DNA from 4 places in the Paenibacillus sp. AK121 genome. Region 1 is predicted to be linked to each of the others. Evidence: riboswitches for the same ligand, from Rfam matches in the RefSeq annotation. Region 1 holds a riboswitch; each other region holds the start of a gene.
The links. Region 1 has a riboswitch for cyclic di-AMP ahead of KSP24_RS23945 (3D domain-containing protein). Riboswitches for the same ligand answer to the same signal wherever they lie in the genome.

Region 1 (5,225 bases):
GCATGGCACGCCCTATGGCTACCAGATCAGCTTCATTTTGCTGAACGACTCGGCGGGCATCCTCATAATCATCCAATAAGCCGACAGCAATGACAGGCACATTCAATTTTTCACGGATGGTATGAGCCAAATCGACCTGGTAACCAGCACGCGCAGACGGGCCTCCGCTGGAGCCTATCGGACCCTCACCACCAGAAGAAATATGGAAAATGTCCACACCTGCATCACGATATCGTTCCCCTATGGCTGCTATGTATTCAACATCATATCCGTCTTGGACATATTCTTTGGCAGATATCCGCATTAGCACAGGCATATCAGCAGGAAGTACCTCTTTAACAGCACGGATCACCTCAACACCAAACAGTGACAAACCCTGCCCATACTCATCTTCTCTGGTATTGGTTAAAGGGGAATGAAATTGATGGATCAGATAGCCGTGAGCACCATGAATCTCTACCGTGTCAAAACCCGCTTCTACCGCCCGGCGAGCCCCCTCTTTGTAGGCCTGAACCAGTTCCTTGACTTCTGCTCTCGTCAAAGTGTGCGGATCTTTAAAGCGTTCACTAAAGGGGATCGAGGACGGGCCTACAGGTGTCTCAGCATCCTCGGCCTTGCGTCCGGCATGGCCTAATTGAATGGCAATTTTGGCACCATACTTGTGGACTTCCTCTACAATTTTACGATATGCAGGAATATGTTCGTCACTCCAAATGCCCAAATCACGATCTGTAATGCGTCCATCCGGATGAACCGCTGTCATTTCCACAATTATGAGCCCAGTCCCTCCTATCGCGCGACTCACATAATGGACATAATGCCAATCCGTCGGTTTGCCGTCCTTGGCCTTCACGCTGTATTGGCACATTGGGGGCATGACAATCCGATTTTTTAATGAAAGCCCCTTTAATTGATAAGGAGTAAACAAGTCGGTCACTTTTATCCATCCTTCCCTCAATTCCAAGTATGTATTATTATGAATAGCATCCCCATTATACACCAGCTGTCATGGTATACCGAATCCTTTGTAAGGCTAAAACTTGCGAAAATGCTTCAGTTTTCGGTCATGTTTAAGAGAATATGTACGTTTACTTCGTCATCTTCACGGATACCCGCTTCATGATGTACTTCTCTTCAGCCGTGTAGGGCTTCACTCAATCACCAGCATAATTTTAATAGGACAGGTACATAATAGCTGAGAGCACCACTAGGTACCACTGCACGGAAAGGGGGAATACAAATGCGGTACAGGGGAGTGTTGCCATGTTTAGCACTGTTACTAGCATTTTCAAGTTTTCCCGTTCACGCGGACACGCCTTCCAACATTGGAACGCCCCATCCCAAGGAAGCTGTTGTCGCTACTTCGGTATATCAAAGTAAAGATCGAGCTACTCCAACATTAGCGATGCTACGAAAAAAGCATGCGGACATTTTTAAAATGTGCGGCCCGCACACCCGCCAAATTGCCTTAACCTTTGATGATGTGCCCGATTCAAGGTATACGCCGCAGGTTTTGGACGTATTACACGCAAATGGTATCAAAGCTACCTTTTTTATCGTCGGCCACCGTGCGGAAAAGCATCCGGGGATCATACGCCGTATCATCCGTGAGGGTCATGCTATAGGAAACCATTCCTATACTCATCCGGATTTCAGGAAGGCCAGACCAGAACGTTTTCGCCACCAGATTACAAAAACAGAACGCATTTTAGAAGCCAGTATAGGTTTTCGGCCCAGATTGATACGACCACCCTATGGTGAAATCACGGAGCCTCAAATCCAGTGGGCACGTCGTCATGGGTACATGATCGTCAATTGGAATGTGGACTCTCTAGACTGGAAGGGATTAAGCAAAACACAAATTCAGCGCAACGTGATCCCGGCTACCGGACCTGGCTCCATTATTTTAATGCATGCAGGTGGAGGTCAAAGTTCCAACTTGCAAGGCACTGTCCAAGCTTTGCCGGGTCTAATCCACTCTCTAAAAGCTAAGGGCTACAAATTTGTCACTGTCCCCCGGCTACTTCACACATCGGAACGAAAATAACAGTATGTCTAAGCTTCAAATATACCAACAACGTAAAAAGGCTGCCTTAACGAGCAGAATACTTCTGCTTGTAAGACAGCCTTTTTTAGCGATAAACAACCGGGCCTAATAAAAAGTTGTCCCAGTTATATGTTGTATGATAGATCAAGTTTACATAACTTATATTATGTTTAATTAAATCATACATAAGCACAATGCTATTTATCAATGACGTACAGTTTCACATTCTGGAAGCCGAAGTCGTTCACGAATGATTTATTGCCAGGGATAAAGATATCAATCCGCTTTCCGGTAATAGCACTGCCCTGATCACGGGCAACGGCCACAAAAGAATGGTCTGGCAATCCGGGATGGGAATAACCTGTAACTAGCACCTTTGTTCCCATAGGAATGACTTTCGGGTCTACCGCAATTGTACCTAGCTTAAGCGGATTGCCGTAATAATCGACCGCACCCCATTTGCCATTTTCATCAGCTGCGGCAGAATATGCTGTAGCTTTAACATCAACTACTTTACTGTATTTAAATGTTTTGCCCCATGCTTCAATTGTTGGCTTCTCATTCGCTGGTGCTTTCTCTGTAAGAAGCTGTGGCTTCGAATCCGAAGCCGCCTTTACACTTTTTTCGTCTGGCACTTTAATTTGCAGACCTGCATATATGTTGTTGGACGCAATATCCGGGTTAGCCTTCGTCAACTCATCTACTGATACCCCATAACGTTGAGCAAGCAAAAAGAAGGTATCGCCTTCTTTGGCAGTGTGAAGCGAAGCAGCATCTGCTACTCCAGCTGTCTGTGCCAGCCCTGCAATAGCTGCAGCAAGCACCGTAAATTTCATAGTTTTTCCAATATGTTTTAAATGTTTCAAAGATATGTACCTCCTCTGTTATGCCTGCGAAGTTAGCTGTCGGATTCGGACTCAGGAGAAGCCCTATGCTTGTGCAATTCACCCCTAGGCATATTCCACAACATCTCTATGATGCATTGGAATCATTGCCGTTGTTACGTCCCCCGCACTTCCCATGGTTTGAGCCCAGCACCTGAGTATTTATTATCATTACTGCTGCCCCGGTAAGTTTTGGCTTACTGCATAATATCACAATTTTGTAACCTTATCTGCATGAAAATGTTGGTAACCTTGAATATCATACTATACTCGTTACAATTTTGTCATCAAGAATCCGTTTTCTGTTACGAAAATATGGAGATATAGTGACAAAAAGAGAAAAGCCCTCCGTGAAACATCATCACGAGAGAGCTTTGTTAATATTTCATAAAAGCATTTTCTTACAGCACTTTAGCAAGAAAATCACGGGTACGGTCATGGCTTGGAGTACCGAATACTTGCTCAGGCGTACCTTGTTCTATAATTTGACCGTTGTCCATAAAGATGATTCGATCCCCTACCTCACGGGCAAAGCCCATTTCATGCGTCACGATCACCATCGTCATGCCGCCCTCAGCGAGCTTCTTCATCACGTCCAGAACCTCTCCAACCATTTCAGGGTCAAGGGCAGAAGTAGGCTCATCGAACAGCATTACGTGCGGCTGCATGGCCAAAGCACGTGCTATCGCAATACGTTGTTTTTGACCGCCAGATAACTGGTTTGGGTAGGTATTCTTCTTATCCTCAAGACCCACGGTCCGCAGGAGCTCCAGTGCAATTTTCTCCGCTTCTTTCCCCGACTGCTTTTTCACCTGCGTTGGTGCAAGCGTCAGATTCTGCAGTATTGTTTTATGCGGAAACAGATTAAAATGCTGGAAAACCATCCCCATCTTCTCCCGAGTCGCATTAATATTATGACCACGGGCCGTAATCGGCTCACCCTCAAACAAAATTTCCCCTTCTGTTGGCTGTTCCAACAGATTCATACAACGCAAAAACGTACTTTTTCCTGAACCACTCGGGCCGATAATGACGACTACTTCACCTTTGGCGATATCTATATCAATGCCTTTTAAAATTTCATTCTTACCGAATGATTTACGCAGTTGTTTAACGGTGATCACTGGCTCTCAACTTCCTTTCCCATAAACCCAACAGCTTAGATAAGCTGAATGTCATTACAAAATAAATAGCGGCTGCGATTACGAACGGACTCAAGCCTTCGTAGGTAATATTCTTAATGACCTGGGCTTGATACATAATATCCACCATCCCAATGGTCGAAATAATTGATGATTCTTTAATGATCGTAATGAACTCATTACCAATAGCAGGCAATATAGATTTAAATGCTTGCGGTAAAATGACATGACGCATTGCTTTGCCTCGTCCCATCCCAAGCGAGCGGGCAGCTTCCATCTGTCCACGGTCTACTGCCTGAATACCAGCACGGAAAATTTCAGCCAAATATGCCGAACTATTCAGAGACAACGTAATTATACCGGACTGAAGTGGCGTAAAATTAACCCCCAACGTCAAAGCAACTCCGTAATGAATGATCATGAGCTGCACCAGCATAGGTGTGCCGCGCAGTATCTCTACATATGCGGTACCTAACCACTCGATAATACGAATCCCACTCATCCGCAGCAAGGATATGATCAGACCAATAATGAATCCGAACAGTACTCCAAGCGCAGACAGCAATAGGGTGTAGCCGATACCCGTAGCGTAGAAACTGCGATATTTCAAAAATATATCTACAATGCTATTCGAAGAAACTTGTCTGTCGGCAGACAGTGCACTTGCTTCTGTAGAAAACTTCTCAATCGAACCGTCTGCTTTCAGGCGAGCCAACGTTTTATTTACTGAAGCAAGCAATTCCGCATTTCCTTTACGAATGCCTACAGCAGTTTCTGCTCCTTCATCCTCAGGTACTGCCTTGGCAAGTGTTACGGTACCGTCTAGTGTGTATCCTTTAGCAACGGTATCCTCGATTACAACCGCGTTGATACGGTTGGTCCGAAGCTGGAGTACCAGATCGGATATTTTATCCAATGAGGTCACAGAAGCATTAGGCACTTTTTGCGCAATTTCTTCCTGGATACTCCCCTTCTGCGCACCGAGCTTCTCTCCTTTTAGAGCAGCCATCGTTGAATATTTGTCTTTATCTTCTGGACGTACCATAATGACTTGCTTTGAACGATAGTATACATCCGAAAAATCAATGCTCTTTCTGCGTTCATCCGTCGGTGTCATACCGGACAGTACCAAGTCTACGCGACCACTTTGCA
Region 2 (5,225 bases), on a different contig from region 1:
CTACGACTTTTCTCACACCCAGCTCCTTCAGCAAAATGGCGGTCAGGATGCTTACCTGAATATCATCACCAATTGCAACAATGCCGCAATCGAAATTACGGATGCCCAGTGACCGCAACGCATCCTCATCTGTAGCGTCCGCCACGACAGTATGTGTCAGGATCTCACTCATACTGTCTACAACATCCTCATTCCGATCAATGCCCAGCACCTCGCACCCCATATCCACCAATTGCAAAGCCAGGCTTGAGCCAAACCGTCCCAGGCCAATGACTACAAACTGCTGCGTTTTCATATCTACTCGAAAACTCCCTTACCCTATAATTATTTTACCTTCTGGATGACGATACAATTCCTTACCCTTTTTCGGTCCCAGTGCATAAGCTAGCGTGAGTGGACCCAGCCTGCCTGCAAACATCGTCAGAGTAATCACCAGCTTGCCTACAACTGACAAATCAGGTGTAAGCCCCATAGACAGCCCTACTGTACCAAATGCAGACACTGTCTCGAACAAGATCATTAGAAAATGATGATCTTCGGTTGCGGACAGAATCATCGTCACCCCAATCACGAACAGCAGCCCCAGCAAGGTAATGGTCAAAGCCTTATAAATTCGTGCCTGCGCAAGTCGGTACCGAAACAGCACAATATCTTCCCGTCCCCGCAGCATCGAAAACACCGCTCCAATGAGCAGGGCAAATGTAGTGGTCTTAATCCCGCCCCCAGTGGAGCCAGGCGAAGCTCCAATAAACATAAGTATGATGATAAAAAACTGCGTAGCCTGCCGCAAGCCTGCAATGTCCAGCGTGTTGGCACCTGCGGTACGTGGAGTAACGGACTGGAATAAAGAACCCAGCAGTTTACCACCCCAATCAAGCGAACCAAGCGTCTTTGGATTCGTAAACTCAAATACAAAAATGACGAGCGTCCCGACGACAATCAGAGCAGCTGTCATGCTGAGTACCACCTTGGTATGTAAGGATAGTCTCTTACGCTTACGATAATCTGCCAGGTCTGACATCACTACAAAACCAATACCACCCGAAATAATGAGAAACATGGCTGTAAAATTAACAATCGGATCATATACATAACCTGTCAGGCTGCGAAATTCACCGAATAAATCAAAACCAGCATTATTAAACATGGAAATGGCATGCCAAATTCCAAAATAAATCGCCCTGCCGACAGGCATATCAAATGACCAGCGAATCGAAAAAATAGCTGCACATACGCCCTCAATCATCAGCGAGTACCATAGCACCTTGCGGATCAATCCAACAATTCCTTCGACAGAGGTCTGATTCATCGCTTCTTGCAAAATAAGGCGCTCCCGCAAGGAAATGCGACGTTTGAACACCAGCGCGATCAAGGTAGCCATGGTCATAAAGCCAAGACCACCGATCTGGATCAGCGCAACGATAACGATTTGACCAAAGGTTGTAAAAAAGAGCCCTGTATCCTTAACGACAAGTCCGGTTACACAGGTCGCGGATGCGGCAGTAAACAAAGCGTCTATAAACGCAAGTGGTTTTCCTGTTGTATTAGAGATGGGCAGCATTAACAATAAACTACCTATTAGAATGATAATGGCAAAGCCTGCAACGAATATCTGCGGTGGAGAAAGCCGAAGCCAGCGTGCATTGGGATTCATCTATTCATCACTTCTCTCCTAATCCTTAAAACTATAAAAACAGTGACTTAATACGGTGTAAGCCCGCTACGCGTTCCATTTATCTTCCGATCGTCGTTGCCCCTGATTTTTTTGATTTTCCAAACCTTAAGTAGCTATAATTAGCATTCCCTGAATACAGGAAGAATGCATGTCAAACACTACTCGGCTCCCTGTGCTATTGGCGAGCAGCAGCGAAGGGGGCAGAATTGTTCTGAAGAAGCGAAGCGTTTGCCTTTATCTCCGGATTTTAACCATTAAAGGGTTTATACAATCAAAAAAATCCGGGGATAACTGCAATTGGAAGAATAATCTGAACCCGCAGCGGTCTAACCAATCCAAACACTTTTATACACACAAAAAAAGACACCGGAAAACCGAGTGCCTGACTTGGTTCCTGCCCACAGCCTACGAGGTTAGCTGACGGATTCGGACAGCACAGTATGCCCTATTTACACTTCCGGTCCATCAGGATCGGCTGTAAAATTCACCCCAGTAACATGGTTCCCCCGTTTTCTCATAGAAATTCGGCTTAAATGTATATCATTACCCATATATTTCATAGGCATTGCCTCAAGATTATAATCCTTCTCTATCCAGATCACAAAACCGATTTCGCCGAAAAAACGTGAAATTGGCTTTAATTCGCGAATAGACATCGATTAATCACAGCTTATCTAATTTTATTAAAACTTTAAAGTGCTTTCACTCTATTTTCATGAATATCGCTGGTCTGTTGGCGGGAACCTGTGCAGTATGATATCTTTAATGGATGTTCTTATTTACAGATTAAGGAGGAAACTCATGAATCCTATCGGGAAACCGGTCGTGCTCACGGCCAACTTCAAAAAATTAGGCTTGCTGGGCGGGGTTGGCCTGATTTGCTTTTTTATCTTTCAATTGCTTATTCCCTCAATTAGCAATCCAAGTCCGGAATCATTGATGAATGCAAAGGTCATCAGCAAACAAGAAGCGGTCATACACGCCCTGGACTTTGCCCGTTCCGAGCTGGGCTATACGGAATCACAGCCAGAGAAGCCCGTCGTAACCTATCAGGCTGAAACAGATTTGTACGGTTATTTATCCAGAGAAAAATTGGTTCAAGAGTACGATCGTACATGGAAAAAAAATTATCCTTATGAAACCTTTCGGGTTGATTTGCCTGACTCCTCAGCGAAGGGCAAGCTGCAAATCCATGTGGATTTATCCACTGGGAAGGTCGTTAGCTTTAAACGGATCACCTCCAGCACCAATTACACACAGGCTGATGTTTCTACAGATGAACAAGCACGAAGCAGACTTGTACGTGTAGCTGAGGGTGACATGACGCTCGAAGCCAAGGAACAGGCTGCAGCAATATGGATCAAACGCTTTGGCTTTAAGCCATCTGAATTGAAGCTCGCGACCACTGAGGGGGAAGGTGGATTAAAATATACCGTGGACGAAAAGAAAATCGGCGCCTCGGTACTTACGCTGGCTTTTACTTTTGAAGACGGGGATGTTCGCTCGTTTACCCAAAGCTTTTCGGCCCCTTCGTCCTATACCGACTATGTTAAAAAGCAAACATACTGGGCGAATTGGATGACTTATGCGGGTTATGCCCTATTTAGCTTTGTCCTGGGCGTACTTGCCATTGTGTATGCGTCACTCACTCGACGACATACTTCATTTGTTCGTGGTATTATTCTGTCCATTGTATACTTTATTGCTAGTATAGCTGGGACAATGAACATGCTACCTTTATTGCAAGCTGAAGCAGGCAGTAAGGGCATGCTTTTATTTCTTATGGTATTCCAGGTTGGTGTTACCTTCTTCATGGCTGTAGCTATCTATTTCTCCTTGGTAGGCGGTGACGGGCTTATGCGTCAGGTTGGACTAAATGCATGGCCACGTGCTAAAGAGCCAGGCTACGGACTGTATGTGCTTCGCAGTATGTATGTCGGTTACTTGTGGGCCTTCATTTTACTGGGCGTACAATCCATTTTGTTCTTTGTATTGGAGCGCACATTTAATACGTTCTCCACTACAGACGCCACGCAGTCCCCTTACAATATGGCTTATCCATGGCTATTGCCGATTATGGCTTGGATGGCAGGTATTGGAGAAGAAACTGTTTACCGTCTATTTGGTATTCCGATGGTAAAAAAAATAGTCAAGAATACGTTTGTTGCTTGTCTGATCACTACGCTTATTTGGGCACTGGGACATACGCTTTATCCGATCTATCCGGTGATTTCCAGACCTATTGAGCTGACTTTTCTTGGTTTGCTGTTTAGTTTCGTGTTCTTGCGTTACGGCTTTATCGCTGCTATGTTCAGCCACGTTATTTTTGACAGCATATTAATGGGACTTAGTGTGATAAGTCTGGGAGACACCGTGAATGTGAGCGCCGGCCTATTCTGGATCTTACTTCCGGCTATTGTAGGCTACATCATTTACTGGTTTAGTCCCAAAAAGCCTAATCGAATCATGTTTGAACCCATGAAAAAAGAGGAGCCGTATTCTACGACTCCTCCTCCCGAAGGGCAGCTATAATTTGACGAGCAAGCTTATCCCCAATAGAGAGAGGCCGGAAGTCTTCGACGCTGGCCTCTCTTATTTTTTTGAGCGATCCAAAATGCTTGAGCAGCAACTTACGCCGTTTCTCGCCGATGCCTGGAATGGAGTCCAACTGGGAAGTTACCATAGATTTGCCGCGCTGCTCGCGGTGGAACGTAATGGCAAAACGGTGAACCTCGTCCTGGATCCGTTGCAGCAGATAAAATTCCTCGCTATTGCGTGCAAGTGTCACGGCCTCAAATGTTTCTCCCATCAGTAGTTGGGAAGTTCTGTGTTTGGCATCTTTCACCAAACCACACACAGGTATAAACAAACCCAACTCATTTTCCAATACATCGGTTGCCGCTTTAATTTGTCCACGCCCACCATCGACAATGATCAAGTCGGGACGTTCAAGATTTTCCTTCAGCACACGTTCATATCGACGCCGAATAACCTCACGCATCGTCTCATAATCATCTGGTCCCTGCACGGAACGGATCTTGTATTTTCGATACTCCTTCTTGGCAGGCTTGCCATCAATAAAGACGATCATGGCCGAGACTGGATCAGAACCCTGAATGTTGGAATTATCGAACGCCTCTACCCGATGCAGACTATCCAGCCCAATGGCACGTCCCAGATTGCTTGCAGCTTTGGATGTCCGTTCCTCATCCCGCTCGATCAGCTTAAACTTCTCATCCAGAGCAACACGTGCATTTTCCGTCGCCATACCCGTCATTTGCTTTTTCAGCCCACGCTGTGGCACAAGTACTTTTATATCCAACCATTCAGCCAGAGCGAGAGCTGCCGTAGATGGGTCCTCCAGTCCACCGGATAGTTGAGTTTCTGTTTCTGTTTCCCCGGTTTCTTGGTCACCAACTTGAGCTTGATTCGTTCCTTCTGCATAAGCTGCTCGTGCTTCGGCTACCCGCAGTGGGTCAGCAGAACGGTCTGACTCCGTTTGTACTGCTTCCTCATCTGTAATCCCGGTAGTCTCAGCTGTAGTTGCACT
Region 3 (5,225 bases), on a different contig from region 1:
TTGTGCCTTCCCCCGTCCCTCCGCGAGCGCTTCGGCAAAGTTAGCAAAAAGCAGCGTGAACAACAGAATAATAAATACAGCCAAGTTAAAGCCCATTTCCTTGCCGGCTCCAAAATAACCGGGAAGCAGTAGCATGAGCAGTACGACCAATGTACCGATCTCCACGACGAACATGACAGGATTTTTCATCATGATCATTGGATTTAATTTGATAAAGCTATCCTTGATCGCCTGCTTCAAGATGCTTCTATCCAGCATGCGTTTGCGTTCTTCCTTCATGATCAAGCACCCCGTTCATCCATTCTCATTTTTCTTCTTCATGCTCATTTTTCATCACATGGTCAAAAATTCAGCTACAGGACCCAATACGATCACCGGCAAAAAGGTTAACGCACCAATCAACAGAACAACTCCGATGAGGATGGCTCCAAACAGCTTGTTGTCCGTGCGCAGTGTGCCTATCGTCACCGGGGTCGGGTCTTTGGCATTCAACGAAGCTGCCACAGCCAGCAATGCAATCATGGATACATATCGTCCAAAAAACATAACTGCTCCTGTTGTAACATTCCAGAACACGTTGTTATCTGAAAGGCCTTCAAATCCTGAACCGTTATTTGCCGCAGATGATGCATATTCATAAAGCACCTGAGTCAACCCGTGATATCCGGGGTTAGAGACCGCATCGTATCCCCAATGACTCATAAACGCAAGCGCAGTTGGAGCAAGAATAAGAAACGGATGTACCAAAATGGCAATCGCAATCAGCTTCATTTCCTTGCCTTCAATTTTCCTACCCATAAATTCCGGGGTTCTTCCGACCATCAAACCGCATATAAACACCCCCAGAATCGCATACATCAGCATATTCATCAGCCCGACGCCCTTTCCGCCAAAAATGACGTTTAGCATCATTTCTCCCAAAGCAGCCATACCACCTAGCGGGGTCAGTGTATCATGCATATTATTGACCGAACCTGTCGTCGCCGCCGTTGTGACCGCAGTGAATAATGCCGATTGTCCAATGCCGAAACGAACCTCTTTCCCTTCCATGCTTCCCTGAGATGCATCCATACCCAGTGCCTGGATTAACGGATTACCTGTCTTCTCCGACACATACGTTATGGATAGAAAAATAAGGAACAAGACCATCATCGAGCTAAAAATAATCCAGCCCTGCTTGCGATTACGGGCAAACAATCCAAAAGTATACGGCAGCGAAGCCGGCATTACCCACATTGCTAAAATTTCCAGTACGTTCGTCCAAGGACTTGGATTCTCAAAAGGATGAGCAGAATTAGCTCCCGCAAAACCGCCCCCGTTCGTGCCCAAATGCTTGATGGATTCCAATGAGGCAATAGGTCCCATAGCAATCTGCTGCTGTGTACCGCTTAAAGTCGTAATATCCGCTGTAGGCTGTAGCGTCTGTGGTACTTTTAGTCCCACCAGCACCAGCGTAAGTATAAAGGCAAGCGGCAGGAAAATCCGTATGTTGGCTTTAATAAAATCTTGAAAAAAATTACCCAGCCCTTCACCGCGCCGCGTCAATCCCCTCATAAAAGCCGCAGCAACCGAAAACCCCGAAGCAGCCGAAGTAAACATCATCATCGTGACGAACGCCATCTGTGTCAGATACGTAAGCCCGCTCTCACCGCTATAATGTTGGAGATTCGTATTGGTCATAAAGCTGATTACCGTATTAAAGGCCAATGATGCTTCCATATTACTGTTTCCAACCGGATTGCCTGGGAGTATAGCCTGCAAGCGCAATAGCAGGTAGCTGATCCCCACAAGCACCACATTGGTTGCAATGAAACTCATAGCATACGTGGTCCAACGCATGCTGTCCTGTTTCTTCAAGCCTACAACCCTATAAATCAGCTTTTCCGTTCCACTAAAAATCCGATCCGTCCGATTCGGTTCATTCGAGAATACGTGATACATATAGGTGCCCACCGGCTTTACCAAGAGCAGCAATATGACGATCACAATTCCAATTTGCAGTAGCTCCATCCTCTATTCCTCCTTAAAATGCTCCTGCATTTGGAACAACAGACCTGCTTCAGACCATCCATTGAGTGCACACGTTTGCGAAAATCTGCCCCTCTGATGCTTCATTCTTGATCTGCTGTTCCCGCCTGCTCGATCCTATAGTTGACTAGAACTTTTCAGGATTCAGGAGTGCGTAGATTAAATACACGAACACAATAACCGTGAGCCCTAGCACAACGATCATCCTCTTCGCCCTCCTTTTGAGGTCTGCGCATCACACCAGCGTATAAACAGTAATATCACTCCATAACTCACAGCCATTACGAGCAGCATGTATAAATCCATCATGTTCCTATCCTCCGTATCGCTCCTCAGATTGTCCTTTTGATTCCATCATAAAATCATAAACCAGCTATGTTATAAGTGCTTATCCGTTCAGCAGGAAACCCACCTCTCCGTTCAATGTGTAGATCACATGGTCCGCTCCCAATCCCCGATAAATTCCTTGCGGATTACAGCCGTGCGTAATAACATAGATCGATTCTGATGTTAGTGGCCGACATATTTGCAGGAAACGGCAAGTCAAATTCAAGCTGTTTTCGAACAAATACACACTCCCAATTTCTTTACTAGGAAAATTCCATTTTCCCGCTTGCATGGTATTGATGCGCACAATGTGCTCCACACCCATTTTTTTGAGCTGTCGTTCCTCCTGAGTGCTATTTGTGAGAACTGCAAACGCCAATTTTTTGAACATAAGCAATTTCACAAAACTTCTGCCCGCTTCATTCGGTGCAGTGACAATAATTAACCGACCTTCCATCAGTAGCTCCTCTCCCGGTATAAAAAGACAACAAAAAGAAGCCGAAGGAAAAAGGCTTCCTCCGGCTTCATACATTCCATGATAAAATAAACCATGGTTGCACACGGCGGTTTGTTGCCTCTCCCTGTACGCTTACGAGGTTAGCTGTCGGATTCGGACGTGAGAGTCGCCCTATTTACGGCACTTGGCCGGAAAATTCACCCCATGAGACACACACGGCTTGCAAAACCGTACATACTCGTTGGTTCCCCCGCTTTTGCAACTGCAAAATTCAGCGCTTTAGACAATTCGTTGTTGCTTCATTGGTGTTAATTTGAAATTACGTCTTGAATCATACACCCGTGCAAGGAAGACTGTAAAGCTCAACGGCGGGGCTATAAACCACCCTTTAGAGCATAGGAGATTAAGAATAACGCTTACAAGGCAGCTATGCTTCTCGTATCTCTTTAAAACTCTGTATTTCACCCCTTTTTGAAAATGAAAGGCATGTCAATATTGGCGTAGTGTATGGCTTAGTTACTCCTTATTTGCAAAAAGGAAAGAAAATACGCTATACGTGCCAGATAATTACCGATTGAACCCGTTTTTATGAGAAGAAACACCTCAATTAGCTCCATTTGAGGTGCGATTTACCGTTTTGAACAAAAGACGATTTTACAATGGTCCAATGCCCGTATACTCTTCCGGACTTGCAACCCCTTGTTGAGTTGCTTACAATTTAATTGCAGAATATTGAATGAGGAGGGATATCTTGACCGTATATAAATATGATGCACAGACCCTACAAGGGGTACAAATTCCGTTATCCACATACGAAGGGAAAGTTCTACTTATCGTGAATACTGCCAGCAAATGTGGGTTAACCCCCCAGTACAAGGCGCTACAAGAGCTATATGACCAGTATCATGAACAGGGGCTCGAAATTTTGGGATTTCCCAGCAACCAGTTCGCCAAACAAGAGCCGGGCTCCAGCGAGGAGATCTCCGAGTTTTGCCAAATCAATTACGGTGTGACCTTCCCCATGTTCGCCAAGACAGATGTCAACGGTGATCAGGCACATCCTCTATTTCACTACCTGACCCACACCGCTCCAGGAGTATTAGGCTCCAAAGCGATCAAATGGAATTTTACTAAATTCTTAATTACACGAGAAGGTAACGTATTTAAGCGTTATGCGCCGCAAACCACTCCAGATAAGCTTATAGGAGATATTGAGAAGCTTTTGCGGAAAAACTGACATCTTTCTTCATTACAGTTAACGAGCGGTCCGCTGTCCATATGACCGCTTCTGTAACAGAATGATATAACGAAAAATATTTAACGAAAAAAGCACCCCTTCACGTAAAACGTGTCAGGATGCTTTTTCAACTGGGTATTGCACATAATGCGGTCGAGAGGACTCGAACCTCCACGGGCGTACGCCCACTACCCCCTCAAGATAGCGTGTCTGCCATTCCACCACGACCGCATGTCATAATGTATTGAGGCAACAGATTTATTATACTCTCTCAGCAACAATTTGTAAACAATAATATTATAATTTTTTTAATGTAACTTTATATAACATATATAAGCGATAAAATTATTTAATTTGACATGAAAGAGCTCAAAGTGTAAATATATATTACATAAATAATTGAACTATTATTATATAAATAAGATTAGAGTCAAATAAACTGACACAAATATTCACCTCAAGGAGGCGAACCATCCTGCATAAAGGTAACCGATTGCTAAACTACGCATTGTTGTTGGACCCTTCCCTACCCATTGGTGGTTTTACCCGTTTCTACGGACTGGATGAACGTTTCCGTAACGGAAACTTGAACAGTCTACAGGATCTGAAACATTTTATGCGAGACGATTGGTATCCTCAAATTACAACCCTTGACGGCATGGCCATCAAAAGTCTGTATGCAGCCATCCAGCAGAATGACGGTTGGCGGATCGCCCTTATTGATAAAATGCTGTACACCCAACATCCTTCCTCGCAGTATGTGAAAAAATCGCGACTTTCTGGCCAGCGTCTGCTCAAGCTCACCAAGGCTCTTTATCCTTGGCTTGCATTTGACCAACTGGAAGACACACTCACTCAATACAATGCAATTGGCACACTCGCTACTGTCCACACTTGGATTAACTTCCTTCTCGGAACCGATATAGAACAGACCATTCACGGCTATTTTGCCACAGCGGTATCCTTCTGTATCGAAGATGCCTTCAGACTGCTCAATCCTCCTTACGAGGAAAAGAATCCTCTTATCGATCACATGACCAGCGAGTTGCTCACCACCTGGAAGAAATTTAACGAACCTACGCCAAGCTTATTTCAGCCTCACCTTTTCCATAGCCATCAGACCAGTTCCTACATCACTCAGCCACCCTATATGAGCCATAGTAGCCAATTGAATGC
Region 4 (5,225 bases), on a different contig from region 1:
CTGGATGTCTTCAACGCGAAACGTGACATCACCGCCGTACGATTTCCGAACGACCAAGTCTCCTAAACTCATCACACTGTATCACCCCTCCTATATCGTATGGGTGAATGCACAGTTTGGTTCCAACTTAGGATATACCAGCCTCCAATAGCACGGCGCTCAGACGCGCAAATTCCTCGATACTCAGCGTTTCCCCTCGACGGGAGGGCTCAATATCAGCTTGTTGCAACAGCGGCTCCAGCGTGTCCCTGTTCTCTTTGGTGAAGAAGCGGCTTTTCAGGTTATTTGAAATGGTTTTACGGCGTTGGGCAAAAGCGGCATGAACCACTTCAAAAAAGTGCTTCTCGTCCACCACTTCCACCGGAGGGACTTCTCGTACACGCAGCCGAATAACTGCCGAATCAACATTCGGCTGCGGAATAAACACTGTATTCGGCACCGTACAGACTAACTCAGGCTCACTGTAATATTGCACGGCTATGCTTAAGCTGCCGTAATCCTTCGTACCAGGAGACGCAGCCATGCGCTCAGCCACCTCCTTTTGAATCATAACGACGATATTCTCCAAAGGAAGCTTGTCCTCCAGTAGACGCATCAGAATCGGTGTAGTGACGTAATACGGCAGATTAGCGACGACACTCACTTTGCCCACGTCTGCAAAGTCAGCTGCAAACACTTCACGCAAATCCAGCTTTAACACGTCTCCATGGCGAACCTTTACATGCTCGTAAGGGGCCAGCACTTCTTCAAGAATGGGCAACAGCCGCTGATCAATCTCAACAGCGGTAACTGCCTTAGCGGATTGCGCCAACTTCTCGGTCAAAGCTCCAATGCCCGGACCGATCTCAAGCGCGCCCTTTGTATCATCCAATCCGGCAGCATTTACGATCTTGCTCAGAATATTTTGATCAATCAGAAAGTTTTGTCCCAGACTCTTTTTGAACGAAAAACCGTGCCTTTGAATAATTTCCTTCGTACGCCGCGGTGTTGCTATATCTTGAATCCCTGTCATACGGATATCACAATCCTTCACTTTCGATTTGTGCCAGCGCGCTGGCAAATTCCTCACGACTGATCTGAAATACAGAGAGCCGCTTATGTAGCTGCTTTCCGTTACAATAGCCAATACCCAGTACATTCCCCAAGGCCATACGGCGTGCAGCAGCATTGGGGTGGGTAATAAGTCCAGCGTCAATCAGGTCCGCCATCTCAATCAGCGGTTCGGCGCCTTCCACTGTCGTATGTACCCGTGCGAGAGCATGTCTGATGGCTTCCGGGGAGGCATTCTCCACGCCAATATCCCCTTTGCGCGTCGCCTCTGCCTCAGGTATAAATGCCTGCTTGCAGCCGGGGACCTTAGAGGCGATAATTTTACGGATACGCTCCCCTGCATGATCGGGATCAGTTAAAATAATGACCCCCCGCCGTTCCTGTGCCAATGCAATTTTCCGCAGCGTCATTTTATTAATGGCTGAACCGCCAGTTTCTATCGTATCTGCTTCGACAGCACGGCGAATGGCTACCGTATCATCCCGGCCTTCCACCACGATCACTTCCTTGATCATCTTCGTTTCCCTCCACTGCTACACAGCAACATATATTATCTTTCCCTGCTTTTGAAAACAAAATAAGAAGAGGATATCCTCTTCTTAGCATGGTATAACTATGTTGTTAATACTATCGCATTGTCCTCAACATACACAACCTGTTTTAGTTGATTTCCGGCTTTACAGGTCCGATAACATATACGGTTTTACCGTGCTTACGACCAAATTGGTTAGCCCGGCTTAAACTCTCATAATACACATCGATTTTGTGGCCTTTAATCGCGCCACCGGTATCCTCCGCACGGCGGAAGCCTACCCCTTCAATATACACCCACCAGCCGATGGGAATTACATTCGGATCGACAGCGATGGTGCGTCCTTCCGTGACACGCGTGCCGGAGGCGGTACGTGTACCGATACCTGGCTCCTGGGCAGAGTACGCCGTCATGGAGACATTTTGTAAAACTTTTTTATAATTAAAATTAATACCTGCTTTACGGACAGCACTGCCCGAACTAACCTTTGTAGCCTTAACCGCATCTTTAGGGCCGATGGAAGCAGCTAGAACGACCGGTTTTTTCTTCGTTCCTACCGCAATTACCTTATCCACACGATTTTGTGCGACTTCCTTGTTGACCAGCTGTTTGGACACCAATTTCCCATCATGGTATACCTTTTGAACATGCTGGACTACCACACCCGATTTGCCACTTTGAATGACTCGATTATCGCCTTTATAGAGACTTGGATCTGCCGTTTTGATGACCTGATAAGGCACTTGTTTTTTCTGTTCGACCTGCTGTTTCTTCACACGGACGATTTTTATGTCCATGTTAGCTGAAACAGAGGCATCCAACGCAGGGTAAACTTTATCCGTTGATGATAATTTATAGCCCGAAGTGCGAATGGCACCCTCTACTGTATTTTCTGTTGTGTACAGCTTTTTCGTCTCATTGCCTGAGGATACTTTAACCTGATTGGCACGTTTAATGACTACGCGATCCCCATCTTGTACTGCTCCGTTTAGCGGCATGGAAATTGTATCATGCGGCTGAAGTGAAATAGAATGCTCATTGAGCAAATCTTGGAGCTTGGATTCCCGGGTTTCTACCGCAGATGCCTTACCATCGATGACAAAAAAGACTTGTTTTTTAGATTGCGTGTACATCAGAATTGAAATCATAATCGTTAGTGCGATTAGAAAAATAGCAACCAAAGCAGCCTGGCGCACATTCTCTTGCTTCCAACGTAATACGTAAGACATGCTGGATGAGCGTGACTCATGGGTCTCCTCTTTTCGGAAAATGCCCATTTCCTCCGTCCTCCTTACATAGCCCGCCGTCTGGAGTAAGACATAGTTGATCGTTGACGTGACTATAACAGATTTTCTACAAGACAAGCCCGTACTGCGACTGTCCTGCACCATGTACCCGTCTTCGCGGCATGCTGTCCTCCCCTGTTTAACCACAGTATGATGACAGATTTTCTTTTATTCACAACAAAAAAAGCCAAAGAAAGAGACTAGAGAGCTCTTTCGTGGCTTCCGACATGTGTGAATATGCGGGAAAACTTATGCACGAGATGGCTTCTCTCTTGTTACGCTTACGGGGTTAGCTGTCGGGTTCGGACGTAGAGAGTCGCCCTAGCTTAGGTCAACCGCTCATGGCGGTCGCCTTCACATTCACCCCGAAGACCCAGAAAGAAATCGAAATACGGCTTCTCTACCTGTTCAATCCCATCCGGGAAATGAATTTCGGTCGAGCCGGCTACTGAGAGATATTATCTCTTGCACATACACCGGACGTACTGTAAGCCATATCGGTTCCCCCGTTCCCTGTAAAAGGGACTCAGCGAGACTGGTTCATGAAATGATTTGTTGATGTTTACACTCAACAACAATTCACTGAAAAGATGATATCCTGTTTCCATGCATGTTGTAAAGCAGGTTTCAAGTACATTTCTCAAAATATTCGGTTAAAAAATTGTAATATTCTTGAGTTTCCTGCAACAAAATCATAATTAGCTCCGTCTATCTCTTTATTTTGATTGATTTCTTCGCTTTTTCACTGAATGTCAAATCGTTCCAAGGCATTTTGGGTCGTAATGGATACCAATTCCTCCACCGTAATTCCCTTAATTTGGGCAGCTGCCTCTGCCACCAATCTCACATGTGCCGACTCATTTCGCTTCCCACGAAACGGATGAGGCGTCAAGTAAGGCGCGTCCGTTTCAATAAGCAGACGGTCCAACGGTACCTGGGCCAGCACCTCTTTTGGCTGCTTGGCATTTTTGAACGTTATGGGCCCGCCGAAGGAAAGGTGGAAACCCATATCCAGCACCATTTTAGCTGTCTCCCAACTCCCAGAAAAGGAGTGCATGACTCCGCCAATCTCGCCCGCCTTTTCCTCACGTAAAATCCTCACAATATCTTCATGTGCATCCCGGTTATGGATAACAATTGGCATGTTGAGCTCACGTGCCAGGCCAATTTGATTTCGAAGTACCCGCTGCTGCACATCCTTTGGTGATGTATCCCAATAATAATCCAGACCGATCTCTCCGATCGCTACAACCTTTTTATGACTGCATAACGATGCAATCCATTCTAAATCACCCTCCTGCATTGTAATGGCATCCTGCGGATGCCATCCAACGGCTGCATAAATAAAATCATACGTCTCAGCCAGCTTCATGGTGGATGGAATGGTCTCACGATTAAATCCGATATTGATCATCCGTGTTACTCCTGATTCGACAGCACGTGCTATAACTTCTTCACGGTCTTCGTCAAATTGTGGCGCATCTAGGTGAGTATGAGTGTCGAATAAATCCAAGGTTTTCATCTCCTTTTCTTACTTACATTTCTATATATTTGTCTATTGTTTGACAAAATAATTCCCTATTTCGGCAGGAAGCCTTTCTTTTACCCCGTTCAATTTATTCTGGGGAAAATACATGTGATATTTTCCTCGGTGAATGCCACTTATTGAGCGTACAATTTCTGAAACTTCGGATATTTCCCGCACCTCGCCCTGACGTCCAAGCAGTAAAATCTGGTTGTCCGTTGAACCGCCCTGCCGAAACACATCATAAGGAAGATCTGTCGGAAAATCAATTTCAAGATCATATTCAGGATGCAAGCCAGCCTTTTCCAAAGCCTCTCGAATATGGTCAACGGTATCTGTATCCATATTTTCAATCTCTACATATTTATACAATCTACGATCCATAAAACGGCTGCTCAAATCACTTAAAATTTCGTCCTTTTCTCGTTTCCATTGGCTAAATACCGTCTGAATCAAAGACTCATCCAGCATCAAATACTGCTCCACTGTTAGCTCTCCTTTTAATAGATCTGGCAGCGGATCTAGCAGAAAACCAAACTCATATCCGTATTTGAACAATTCCTTAGCTCTCTTGAAAATTTTACGTAACAGGATTTCTGAGCTGCGTGTTACAGGATGGAAATAAATTTGCCAGTACATCTGGTAGCGTGACATTAGATAATCCTCTACTGCATGCATACCCGACTCTTTTACGACAATTCTCCCATTGTGAGGGCGCAGCAAACGTAAAATACGATCCAAATCAATTGTTCCGTAGTTAACACCTGTTGAATGAGCATCCCGCAACAAATAATCCATACGGTCAGCATCCAGCGGGCTTGTTACCAAGTTG

Region 2: linked by a shared signal. The riboswitch ahead of KSP24_RS13500 (TrkH family potassium uptake protein) and the one ahead of KSP24_RS23945 (3D domain-containing protein) in region 1 are both predicted to bind cyclic di-AMP.
Region 3: linked by a shared signal. The riboswitch ahead of KSP24_RS09005 (hypothetical protein) and the one ahead of KSP24_RS23945 (3D domain-containing protein) in region 1 are both predicted to bind cyclic di-AMP.
Region 4: linked by a shared signal. The riboswitch ahead of KSP24_RS22750 (resuscitation-promoting factor) and the one ahead of KSP24_RS23945 (3D domain-containing protein) in region 1 are both predicted to bind cyclic di-AMP.

The regions. Positions count from the first base shown of each region.
Region 1 is NZ_JAHPJM010000021.1:10,056-15,280, forward strand. Features, by position in the region: gene KSP24_RS23935 (NADH:flavin oxidoreductase/NADH oxidase) at 1-937, opposite strand, end outside; gene KSP24_RS23940 (polysaccharide deacetylase family protein) at 1,241-2,047, shown strand; gene KSP24_RS23945 (3D domain-containing protein) at 2,245-2,913, opposite strand; cyclic di-AMP (ydaO/yuaA leader) riboswitch at 2,920-3,089, opposite strand; gene KSP24_RS23950 (amino acid ABC transporter ATP-binding protein) at 3,333-4,055, opposite strand; gene KSP24_RS23955 (ABC transporter substrate-binding protein/permease) at 4,042-5,225, opposite strand, start outside.
Region 2 is NZ_JAHPJM010000006.1:225,981-231,205, forward strand. Features, by position in the region: gene KSP24_RS13495 (potassium channel family protein) at 1-295, opposite strand, end outside; gene KSP24_RS13500 (TrkH family potassium uptake protein) at 314-1,654, opposite strand; cyclic di-AMP (ydaO/yuaA leader) riboswitch at 2,063-2,215, opposite strand; gene KSP24_RS13510 (CPBP family intramembrane glutamic endopeptidase) at 2,477-4,207, shown strand; gene uvrC (excinuclease ABC subunit UvrC) at 4,176-5,225, opposite strand, start outside.
Region 3 is NZ_JAHPJM010000004.1:58,551-63,775, forward strand. Features, by position in the region: gene kdpB (potassium-transporting ATPase subunit KdpB) at 1-279, opposite strand, end outside; gene kdpA (potassium-transporting ATPase subunit KdpA) at 334-2,010, opposite strand; gene kdpF (K(+)-transporting ATPase subunit F) at 2,156-2,233, opposite strand; gene KSP24_RS09005 (hypothetical protein) at 2,417-2,812, opposite strand; cyclic di-AMP (ydaO/yuaA leader) riboswitch at 2,926-3,099, opposite strand; gene KSP24_RS09010 (glutathione peroxidase) at 3,564-4,049, shown strand; tRNA gene KSP24_RS09015 (tRNA-Leu) at 4,198-4,280, opposite strand; gene KSP24_RS09020 (urease accessory protein UreF) at 4,543-5,225, shown strand, end outside.
Region 4 is NZ_JAHPJM010000017.1:79,842-85,066, forward strand. Features, by position in the region: gene yabG (sporulation peptidase YabG) at 1-72, opposite strand, end outside; gene rsmA (16S rRNA (adenine(1518)-N(6)/adenine(1519)-N(6))-dimethyltransferase RsmA) at 128-1,012, opposite strand; gene rnmV (ribonuclease M5) at 1,020-1,565, opposite strand; gene KSP24_RS22750 (resuscitation-promoting factor) at 1,711-2,859, opposite strand; cyclic di-AMP (ydaO/yuaA leader) riboswitch at 3,131-3,410, opposite strand; gene KSP24_RS22755 (TatD family hydrolase) at 3,611-4,381, opposite strand; gene KSP24_RS22760 (HD domain-containing protein) at 4,424-5,225, opposite strand, start outside.